2 regions of the Eoetvoesiella sp. genome follow, and region 2 is predicted to be linked to the other one. Evidence: riboswitches for the same ligand, from Rfam matches in the RefSeq annotation. Region 2 holds a riboswitch; the other holds the start of a gene.
What was found. Region 2 has a riboswitch for fluoride ahead of VNT00_RS15995 (MutS-related protein). Riboswitches for the same ligand answer to the same signal wherever they lie in the genome.
Positions count from the first base shown of each region.

Region 1: it holds a riboswitch for fluoride, as region 2 does, so the genes downstream of both, crcB (fluoride efflux transporter CrcB) here and VNT00_RS15995 (MutS-related protein) in region 2, are expected to answer to the same signal.

Region 1 covers NZ_DATMGA010000035.1:46,243-51,603, forward strand. The annotation lists gene rlmN (dual-specificity RNA methyltransferase RlmN) at 1-156, opposite strand, end outside; gene ndk (nucleoside-diphosphate kinase) at 198-623, opposite strand; gene VNT00_RS10305 (valine--tRNA ligase) at 940-3,789, shown strand; fluoride riboswitch at 3,838-3,910, shown strand; gene crcB (fluoride efflux transporter CrcB) at 4,100-4,483, shown strand; gene VNT00_RS10315 (DUF190 domain-containing protein) at 4,501-4,824, shown strand; gene VNT00_RS10320 (histidine phosphatase family protein) at 4,896-5,361, shown strand, end outside.
Region 2 covers NZ_DATMGA010000066.1:218,550-223,910, forward strand. The annotation lists gene VNT00_RS15980 (Mu transposase domain-containing protein) at 1-191, opposite strand, end outside; gene VNT00_RS15985 (hypothetical protein) at 989-1,468, opposite strand; gene VNT00_RS15990 (sialidase family protein) at 1,465-2,661, opposite strand; fluoride riboswitch at 2,814-2,882, shown strand; gene VNT00_RS15995 (MutS-related protein) at 2,954-4,579, shown strand; gene VNT00_RS16000 (MutS-related protein) at 4,576-5,361, shown strand, end outside.

The sequences.
Region 1 (5,361 bases), on a different contig from region 2:
GGTCATGTCATCGAACGAATCGACCCCGCGCTGGTGCACCCAGCGCTGCAGCTGCTTGGCCCGGAAAGGCTTGCCGCCCCACTGGCCGACAAGGTCGGTCAGTTCGGCGGCGCCGAGGCCCAGCAGGTTGACGGGTTCGTCCAGAACAGATGGCATGAGAACGGTATGTGTATGAGGCGGGTTTCAGGAGCCGGGAATCAACGGCTGTGGATATTGCTTTCCGGGAAGAAGAAAGCGATTTCAACGGCGGCGGTTTCGGCGGCGTCGGAGCCATGAACGGCGTTGGCGTCGATGCTATCGGCGAAATCGGCGCGAATGGTGCCGGCTTCGGCCTTCTTGGGGTCGGTGGCACCCATCAGGTCGCGGTTCTTCTGAATGGCGTTTTCGCCTTCGAGAACCTGCACGAACACGGGACCCGAAACCATGAAGTCGACCAGGTCCTTGAAGAAGGGACGCTCTTTGTGCACGGCGTAGAAGCGCTCGGCATCGGCGCGCGACAATTGCTGCAGGCGGGCGGCGATGACCTTCAGGCCGGCCTGTTCGAAGCGGGCAACGATTTGGCCAATGACGTTCTTGGCAACGGCATCGGGTTTGATGATGGAAAGGGTGCGTTCAATAGCCATAAAATATCCAAAGAGTAAAACAATGACTTGCCATGGCTTGCTGTTACAGCCAGCGCGCCATGCCGCGTCATGCCTTGAGGTCAAAAATACGGTCGAAAATACTTATCTTCAATAAAAACAACAACTTTGACAGAGTTTTTGTTAACCTCGCATTTTAACATGCCCACGAGGCCCCGCGGCATCCTAAAATACCGGGTTGGCCGGCAAGGCGATTTTCCCGCGCCGCCGGCCAACCCGGCATAGCGCCCCGCGCCCGGGCCGCACGCATCGCACTGTTTACACTATGGGGGAACTCCCCATACCTTTTCCTCGAATCATGACCACCAATTCCGACCTGAACGACCCCGCGCAACTGTCCAAAAGCTTTGAGCCACAAGAAATCGAATCACGCTGGTATGCCGAATGGGAGCGCAGAGGCTACTTCAGGGGCGGGCGGCACGTGGAGCCGGCCCCCGGCCACAAAAGCGAGCCCTTCGTCATCCAGTTTCCGCCGCCCAACGTCACCGGCACCCTGCACATGGGCCACGCGTTCAACCAGACCGTCATGGACGGGCTGGTGCGCTACCACCGCATGCGCGGCGACGACACGGTCTTCATTCCAGGCACGGACCATGCGGGCATCGCGACCCAGATCGTGGTCGAACGCCAGCTCGATGCCAAGAACATCTCGCGCCACGACCTTGGGCGCGAAAAATTCCTGGAAACCGTCTGGGAATGGAAGCACAAGTCGGGCAACGCCATTACCGAGCAGTTCCGCCGGCTGGGCTCTTCGGCCGACTGGGAGCGCGAATACTTCACCATGGACGGCAACCTGTCGCGCGGCGTCGTGGAAACCTTCGTCCGCCTGCACGAGCAGGGCCTGATCTACCGCGGCAAGCGCCTGGTCAACTGGGATCCCGTTCTGGGCACAGCCGTCTCCGACCTGGAAGTGGTCAGCGAGGAGGAAGACGGCTTCATGTGGGAAATCCGCTATCCCCTGGTCGAGCCGACCGACGGGCTGACGCATCTGGTAGTGGCCACCACGCGGCCCGAAACCATGCTGGGCGACGTGGCGGTCATGGTGCACCCCGAAGACGAGCGCTACGCCCACCTGATCGGCCGCAAGGTCCTGCTGCCGCTTGCGGGACGCGAAATCCCCGTCATCGCCGACGACTACGTCGACCGTGAGTTCGGCACCGGCGTGGTCAAGGTAACTCCCGCCCACGACTTCAACGACTACGCCGTGGGCCAGCGCCACGGCCTGCCGCAGATCAGCATTCTCACCCTGGACGCCAGGATCAGCGACGACTGCCCTGCCGCCTACCGCGGCATGGATCGCTTTGCCGCGCGCAAGAAAATCGTCGAAGACCTGCAGGCACAAGAGCTGCTGGCCAACATCAAGCCCCACAAGCTGATGGTGCCCCGCGGCGACCGCACCGGCACCGTCATCGAACCCATGCTGACCGACCAGTGGTTCGTCGCCATGAGCAAGGCCGCGCCGGCCGGCTCCCTCAACCCCGGCCAAAGCATTACCGAAGCCGCGCTGGCGGCCGTGGCCGACGGCCGCATCAAGTTCTACCCCGAGAACTGGACGACCACCTATAACCAGTGGCTGGAAAAAATCCAGGACTGGTGCATTTCGCGCCAGCTGTGGTGGGGCCACCAGATTCCCGCCTGGTATTCCGAGGACGGCCAGATCTTCGTCGCCCGCGACGAGGAAGAGGCACGCGAGCAAGCCGCCGCCGCGGGTGTTTCGGGCCCGCTTGCCCGCGACCCGGATGTCCTGGATACCTGGTTCTCGTCCGCCCTCGTGCCTTTCACCGACCTCGGCTGGCCCGAGAAAACCCCCGACCTCGAGCGCTACCTGCCCTCCAGCGTCCTGGTGACCGGATTCGACATCATCTTCTTCTGGGTCGCCCGCATGGTCATGATGGGCCTGCACATGACCGGCCAGGTGCCTTTCAAGACCGTCTACGTCCACGGCCTCATCTGCGACATGGACGGCAAGAAAATGAGCAAGTCCAAGGGCAACACCATCGACCCGGTGGATCTCATCGACGGCGTCGGCCTGGAAGCGCTGCTGGCCAAGCGCACCACGGGCCTGATGAACCCAAAACAGGCCGCCAGCATCGAAAAGAAAACCCGCAAGGACTACCCCCAGGGTTTCCCGGCCTACGGCACCGACGCGCTGCGCTTCACCATGGCGGCCTATGCCACGCTGGGCCGCAACATCAACTTCGACCTGAAGCGCTGCGAAGGCTACCGCAATTTCTGCAACAAGCTCTGGAACGCCACCCGCTTCGTCCTGATGAACACCGAGGGGCACGACCTGACCGGCGCCGACAAGGGCGAACTGGCCTTTGCCGACCGCTGGATCATCAGCCAGCTGCAGCGCCTGGAGGAAGACGTCCAGCGCGGCTTCGACGACTACCGTTTCGACAACATCGCCAATGCGCTGTACCACTTCATCTGGGACGAATACTGCGACTGGTACCTGGAGCTGGCGAAGGTGCAGATCCAGCACGGCAGCGCGGCGCAGCAGCTGGGCACCCGCCGCACGCTGATCCGCGTGCTGGAAACCCTGCTGCGGCTGGCCCACCCCATCATCCCGTTCATCACCGAAGAGCTCTGGCAAAAAGTCGCCCTGGACGCCGGCAAGCGGCGCGCCGACGAACAGACCAGCCTGTGCATCCAGCCCTACCCGGTGGCCAACCCCGAGCTGCTCGACCTCGAGGCAGAAGCCCAGGTCGCCGAGCTCAAGGCCCAGGTCGAAGCCGTGCGCGCCCTGCGCGGCGAAATGAACCTGTCGCCGGCCCAGCGCGTGCCCCTGATCGCCCGCGGCGATGCGGCGGCGCTGCAGCGCCATAGCGCCTACCTGGCCGCCCTGGCCAAGCTGAGCGAAGTTCAAATCGTGGACAGCCTGCCCGACGTCGGCGCGCCGGTGCAAATCGTGGGTACGACCGAACTCATGCTGCACGTCGAAATCGACGTCGAGGCCGAACGTGCCCGCCTGGGTAAGGAAATCGAACGCCTCGAAGGAGAAATCGCCAAGGCGAACGGCAAACTGTCGAACGCCAGCTTCGTCGAGCGCGCCCCGGCGGCCGTGGTCGAGCAGGAAAAAGCCCGCGTGGCCCAGTTCGGCGAGACCCTGGCCAAGGTACGGGCTCAATTGAGCAAGCTAGGATAATCGTGCAATCCGTCACGGACATTGCATGTGGCGGACTCGATTGATAAACTGTACTGCGGAGATGGCATTCCTCCGCGTTTAGAACCGCCGGCATGCGCTGGCTGATGATGCCTACTCGTTCCTGATCAAGAGGCGGGTGGGTTTGCGTCAGTCAGCGCTTCTTCGTTCAGGCCTTCGCCTCAACGCAATATCTCCGGCCACCATGAAAAAAAACCGCCACTTCTCCACACTGCGCGCACCTGCGCCGCCTCCATCACTGCACTGCCCCCACGAGCCTTTCGACGTCCCCGGCCAAACAGCACACTAAGCCATGCCAAGCGCAATCATCGTCATCGCGCTGGGCGCGGGAATCGGCGCGCTGCTGCGCTGGCTGCTGGGCTTGGGGCTGAACTCGATTTTGCCTACCCTTCCGCTGGGCACCCTGGCCGCCAACCTGATCGGCGGCCTGCTCATAGGCGTAGCCAGCGAGTTCTTCAAGGCCCATGCCAGCCTGCCCGCCGAATGGCGCCTGTTTGTCATTACAGGTTTTATGGGGGGGCTGACGACTTTTTCCACTTTTTCACTGGAAGTGAGCAGCCTCATACAAAATCGGGAACTCGCCAGCGCCGCGCTCGAACTGGGCGTGCACATAATCGGCTCCATCAGCCTGACACTGCTGGGCATCGCGTTCGTGCAGTACTTCTCCAGCCGCTGAACAAAGGAAACAACACCATGACAGGATACATGCTGACCTTCTTCACCCAGCAAGACCGATCCCACAATCACCGCCCGTTGCATCAATGGCTGCTCGAGCTCGCCCAGTCCATGCAGATCCGCGGAGCGACCGTGACGGCTGCCCAGGAAGGCATCGGCGGCCATCACCGGCTCCACTCGGCGCGCTTTTTCGACTTGGCCGACCAGCCCATGGAAATCACCATGGTGGTATCCGCATCCGAATGCGACGCCATCATGGCGTGCCTGGACGAAGAGCCGTCCCTGCATCTTTTCTACGCCAAGACGCCTGTGGAGTTCGGCGCCATAGGACAGTCCCTGTAAGAGCCGCCCGCGCGCATCGCGTCCCGCTGCGCGGCTGCCGCAAATTGCCATAACCTGACGAGGCACCACGAATGACGACTTTGATTCTCATGAGGCACGGACATGTCGAAGGCATCGATCCTCCGCGTTTTCGCGGCCGCGCCGAACTGCCGCTCAGCCCTCTGGGCATGCTGCAGGCACAAGCCCTGGCCTACCGGATTGCCAAGCGCCACGCATCGGCGGCGCTTTATACCAGCCCCATGGGGCGCTGCATCCAGACAGGAGCCCCGATAGCCCAGGTATTGGAAATCGAATCGCAGGCGCTCGACGGCCTGCACGACCTGGACTACGGACAATGGCAGGGACTTACCCACGATGCCGTGCGGGAACGCTGGCCCGAGCTGTATTCGAATTGGCGCGAAAGGCCGCAGCACGTCCGTTTTCCAGATGGCGAGTCCTTGCAGGATCTCGTGGCGCGAACCGCCGATGGACTGCGCGAAGTCCTGCAGCGCCACCCCGCCCCTTCGGACGTGGTGATGCTGATAGGACACGACAGCG
Region 2 (5,361 bases):
GGCGGCAGGTGGTCACGCACGGTGATGCGTTCGCCAGGGCGTTGACCGCGTCGATGCGCAGCCACCTGGCGGTAGTCCTCATAGATGGACACCGACCCATCCGTGCAGCGTAACCACAAGGTCTTGCCCACCAGCGTAAAGGGCACCGAGTACAAGATGCGCGCGTGCGCGACATGGCAGTCCCGATGCACGCGGAGCGATTGGTTGCAAGCTGAAGTATTGGTTAAAGCAATCAAGGTATCGAAACATGGAAATCGTGCTGCGCAAGTGGGGAAATAGCACTGTCGCTGTACTGCCGCCTGTCCTCCTTAAGGCTCTTGACCTGGCTGCGGGTCAGGCTATGACGCTTAACGTGACCTCCAGCGGCCAAATAACCTTGTCCAGCAGGTGCATATACACCTTAGAAAAACTCGTCACCATGTGCGATGCAGCCGCGTCTAAGCCTGCGGATCTGGCCCTATGGGATACGGCGAAACCCATCGGCAACGAGAGTTGGTAGCGACAGCCCGGCATGACACCCAGAGCACCACACTATCCCATGTCACGCAACACGCCAGAGTCAGGATCAGAAACAGCATCCTGATCGCATTTTTGAGCCCTTGGAAAGTCCACCACCACACGTCGCAAACGCGGGGAAAGGGCTCGACAACCACCTTGACGGTCTGACAGCATATCGAGATGCGCAGAGCAGTGCCGTCTAGTGCTCAACGCCAGGGGAACGGCATGAATGGGAGGCAGCTCTTCCTATTAAAATTTAGTTGAAAAATACCCATAGTTTTACTTGAATAGACGGCTTCCCAGTCTCCCGATCATATGCTCAAAGTCATTATTTAACATAATATACATTATGCGTATTTTATCAGGCATTGAACCATGCCGGGAATCCCCGATGACTGCGGCGACCAGCACTGAAACCACTTCCGTGCGGCACTTCACGCGCACGTTCTCAATCACTGGTTGCTCCACAAGCGGCAGGCGCTCTCGCGCATCAATCCGCTTCGCCCTTTAGCAAAGCCTTGAACTGCGCGCCGGTCAGCGTGCCGCTGAGCGCCTTCCGGCTGCCGTCGGCGCGGATGATCAGCGTGCGCGGCGTTTCACCGCCCCAGTGCGGGTCGATCAGGAAATTCATGCGTTGCGGCGATGCCTCGGCGTAGGCTCGCGCGGGAACGCTTTCCGCGTTTGCGGACTTCAGCCGCCTGGTGATGTCGTTGCGCTGGCCGATGTCGTCGATGTTGACGGTGACCGCGTGAACTTCGGTGTCGGCGCCGCCAAGCGATGCGAGTTCGCGCAGATTGGCTTCGCAATAGACGCAATACAGCGACCACAACTCGATGACCCGCACCCCTTGCGCCGGAGGCTTCAACAACTCCGGCACATCCTTGGCGCGCAGAGGCTCCAGCTCCTGCGCCGCGGAAACCGCCGGAAAAGCCACCAACAGCGAAATAAGCGGAATAAACAGTTTCTTCATTGGACAGACCCGGCTGCCGGCACCAGGCGGAAACCGCTGCTGGTACTCCACGCCACAAAGGCTTGATTCTTGGCGTTCAAGAGTAGTTGCGGGGATCCCGCCGCCGCATCGGTGCGGGCGATTTCACGGGCGGCCTCAAAGTGGGCGCCGCCATCGCCCGACTCGCGCACCATGAGCTTCAAGCCTTCGGCGTCTACCTGGTTCCAGGCGATCCACACCTGCCGGCCCGCCGCCGCGATATCGGCATGGGCCGCGCCAAGCTGCGCAACCGGCTGCAGATGCCGGGGCGGCTGCCCTGGCTCCAGTTGCCCGTACCAGATGGTCGGAGCATTGTCCTTGGCGGAAAACCAGACAGCGTGGCGCACGCCATCGGCCCCCACTGCCAGGCCCGGCCCTTGGTGCGGACATGCTTCGACGTGCCATTGTGTATAGGTGGCGCGGGCCGGCTCGTCCACGACGGCGCCGCCGCGCAACAACGCATAGGTATGGTCGCGGATGTTGCCGGGATAGTCGGCGCGCCAGAAGGCGGCAACACCGCCGTTCGGCGCTTCCGACAACGCAATGCGGCAGCAGTCGCAGCTATGGTCGACCAGCTTGTGCTCTGGGCCGAAGCTCTTGCCATGGTCGTTCGACCAGGCGTAGTAGACCGCCGTGCCAAGGTAATCCTTTCCTTGCGAACGGGCCGCCTCGAAATCGCGCCGGTCTATCCAGGCGATCAGGATGCGCCCCTTGGCATCCACCTTCATCGCATCCAGGCGATGCGTGATTTCGGCGCCGTCGCGATGCACCCGGAAGGGCTTGGAAAAATGCTTGCCACCGTCCACCGAGCGGGTGAAGAACACATAGCCCGTGTAGGGCTTGGGCAGCGACTCGGTCCAGCTGATGTAGATTTCCCCGCTTTTGCCAAGCGCGATCTTGGGCTTGTCCTCGCCCATGGTGAAAATCGGCATCGCCTGGGCATTGACCATGACGGGCGCGCTCAGCGTGCGGCCCAGGTCATCCGAGTGGCGCAGCACCAGATGGCCGGCCTTCGCGCCGACCACCCACAGCCGGCCGTCGGGCCCGAAAGCGGCGCTCGTGGCCACCCCCGATTCCATGTTGTGGCCGCCCATGTGCATGCCATCGTGGGCAAAAACGCCCCACGGCATCGCCACAAGGGCCAATATCCATAATAAACGTGACAGTCTGCTCATTTCATTACCTCTATCGGGAGAATACCATCGACGGCCCCTTCCCGCTCTGGCCCGGACAGGCGCCACAAGCTGGCCCGCCACCCGGCGGCCGGTGCCATGAAGCCCAGGAAACCCGTTGGGGCCGATGGTCAACTCCTCGATAACCCGCTAGAATGAAGACAGGAGATGGCATTCCTCCCACGCTAACCGCCCGATTCCGGGTTGATGATGCCTACGCTAACCTCGGCAGCCGAGGCCCGTAGGCATTTTTGCAAGCCCTCGCTGCCGCCAACTGACTCAGTCGGGGCACGCAATGGCGAATCCAAACTCCTTTTCAGTTCGGCAGTTCCTTTCCAACGAACAACAACCCAGGCCAGCGGGCTGCGCGCCCGGCACAGAGCCGGCGTTCAGCGTTCTGTTCACCGACGGACAGCGCAGCGTTCGCCTCTCGAAGAACACACCGCCCCAACCCGGCTATTTCGTCGACCTGAACCTAGATCAGGCCATCGACGCCATCATCGCAGCCCGCCAGGAATACAACCTCGCGGGCATTTTTCGGAGCCCGCTGTGCGTCGAGGACGACGTCGAGTATCGCCATGAAGTGTTCCGCGACCTCGAAGAACAGCCCTTGCTGCGCGCGCTCCAGGCTTTCGCCGCGGAAATGCGCAAGATGCGCGAACACCTCGTGCAGGCCGAGAAGCTTCATTATCCCTATCAGGAAAAACGCTGGCACATCGAAGCGGTCATGATCTATTGCACGGCCGTAGGCGCCCTGAACCTCGCCTTGACGGCCAGCACCGCAAAATCCCGGGCCATCGGGCTCGAGCTGCGCAAATACGTGTCCGCCTATGTGGACTCAAAAGAATTCACGACGCTCTTCGACAATGCGCGCGCCTTGCTGTCCGAGCTGGACGCCATTGCCTACAGCATTCATATTTCAGGCGACACCTTGAGCGTGTGCCACTACGACGGCGAGCCCGACTACAGCGCAGTCATCGAAGAAGCCTTCCGGAAATTCCGGCAGGGCGCGGTGCACGACCATCGCATCCAGTTTCACGAGTATCCGGACATGAACGGCATAGAAGCGAAAGTGCTGGAATTCGTCGCATTGCTCAATCCCGAGATTTTCCGCAGGCTCGACGAACTTCGGGAGCAAAGCAAGAGTTACCTGGATCCGACCATTGCCGAATTCGACCGGGAGATCCAGTTCTATCTGGCGTACCTGGAGCATATGGCGCTATTCAGCCAGGCCGGCCGCTCTTTCTGCTATCCGCGCATCAGCGATTCGGACAAGCATGTATACGCCAAAGATTGTTTCGACATCGCCCTTGGCAAGAAGCTGCTTTCCATGAACAAGAAGATCGTATGCAACGATTTCGAACTCAAGGACGGCGAACGCATGATCGTCGTCAGCGGGCCGAATCAAGGAGGCAAGACCACCTTCGCACGCATGTTCGGGCAGATGTTCTTTCTGGCCGCCATGGGCTGCCCGGTGCCGGGAACCGAAGCCCGGCTGCTCTTGAGCGACAGCATATTCACGCATTTCGAGCGGCAAGAGAACATCGACAATCTTCGCGGCAAGCTCAAGGACGATCTCGTCAGGATCCATCAGATACTGACCTCGGCCAGCCCGCGCAGCATCCTGGTCATGAACGAAATCTTCACTTCGACGTCGCTGACCGATGGACTGTATCTCAGCCAGAAGGTCATGGAGAAAGCGATCGAGCTGGACGTCCTTGGGGTATGGGTGACCTTCATCGACGAGCTGGCATCGTATGGCGACAGCGTGGTGAGCATGGTCAGCAGCGTCGACCCCTCGCAAACGGTGCGTACCTTCAAGATCGTCCGGGCCCGCGCAACAGGCCGTTCCTACGCCATGGCCCTGGCGCAAAAGTATGGCTTGCTCTCCGAGCACATAAAAGAACGGGTGCAATCATGAAAGTCCATTTGATGTACGAGAACCGCGATTTCGACCTGGATGCCCCTTTTCCGTTGAACGGCCGCGAACTGATCGACGATCTAGAACTCGACACGCTTGTTCAGGCCATGGCGGGCGAGGATGAATACCTGCAGAAAGTTGAGCGCACTGCCCTGCTCGCCTCGGTAAAGACCGATATTGAAACCGTCGCGCATCGCCAGGCCGCGCTGCGGGACTCCCTGGAAAACAAAGAGGTCGTGCGGCAGCTTTACCAACTCTCCATCGAGGCGCTGGAACTCAAGCAGAAAGGCTACTGGGGCATCGGCCTGCATTACCCGCTTGCAAACCTGCACAGCTCGATGGAGGTCATCAATGTATTGATACCGAAGTTCGAAGAGCTGCGGGATACGGCCAACCGCGTCGCGCCGCAATTCAACTCGCCTGGCTGGAAGCGGCTTTTCGCAACATTGAGCGAAGAACTTGGCGAAGCCTACATCGAACAGCTGCGAAGCCATCTGAAAACCCTGAGATTCCGGCACGGCATTCTGGTCAGCGCACATCTGGGCCAGGGAAATCGCGGCAGCGATTATGTGCTTCGCACGCCGTCCGACGACGGGCTCAACTGGCTGACCCGCCTGTTTTCCAGGAAGCCGCCGTCCTACAGCTATACCCTTCCCCCCCGGGACGAAAACGGGGCCCGCGCCCTTTCGGAGCTTGGAGACCGGGGCATCAATCTGGTAGCCAATGCGCTGGCCCAATCGGCCGAGCACGTTGCCAGCTTCTTTACGCTGCTGCGCGCCGAA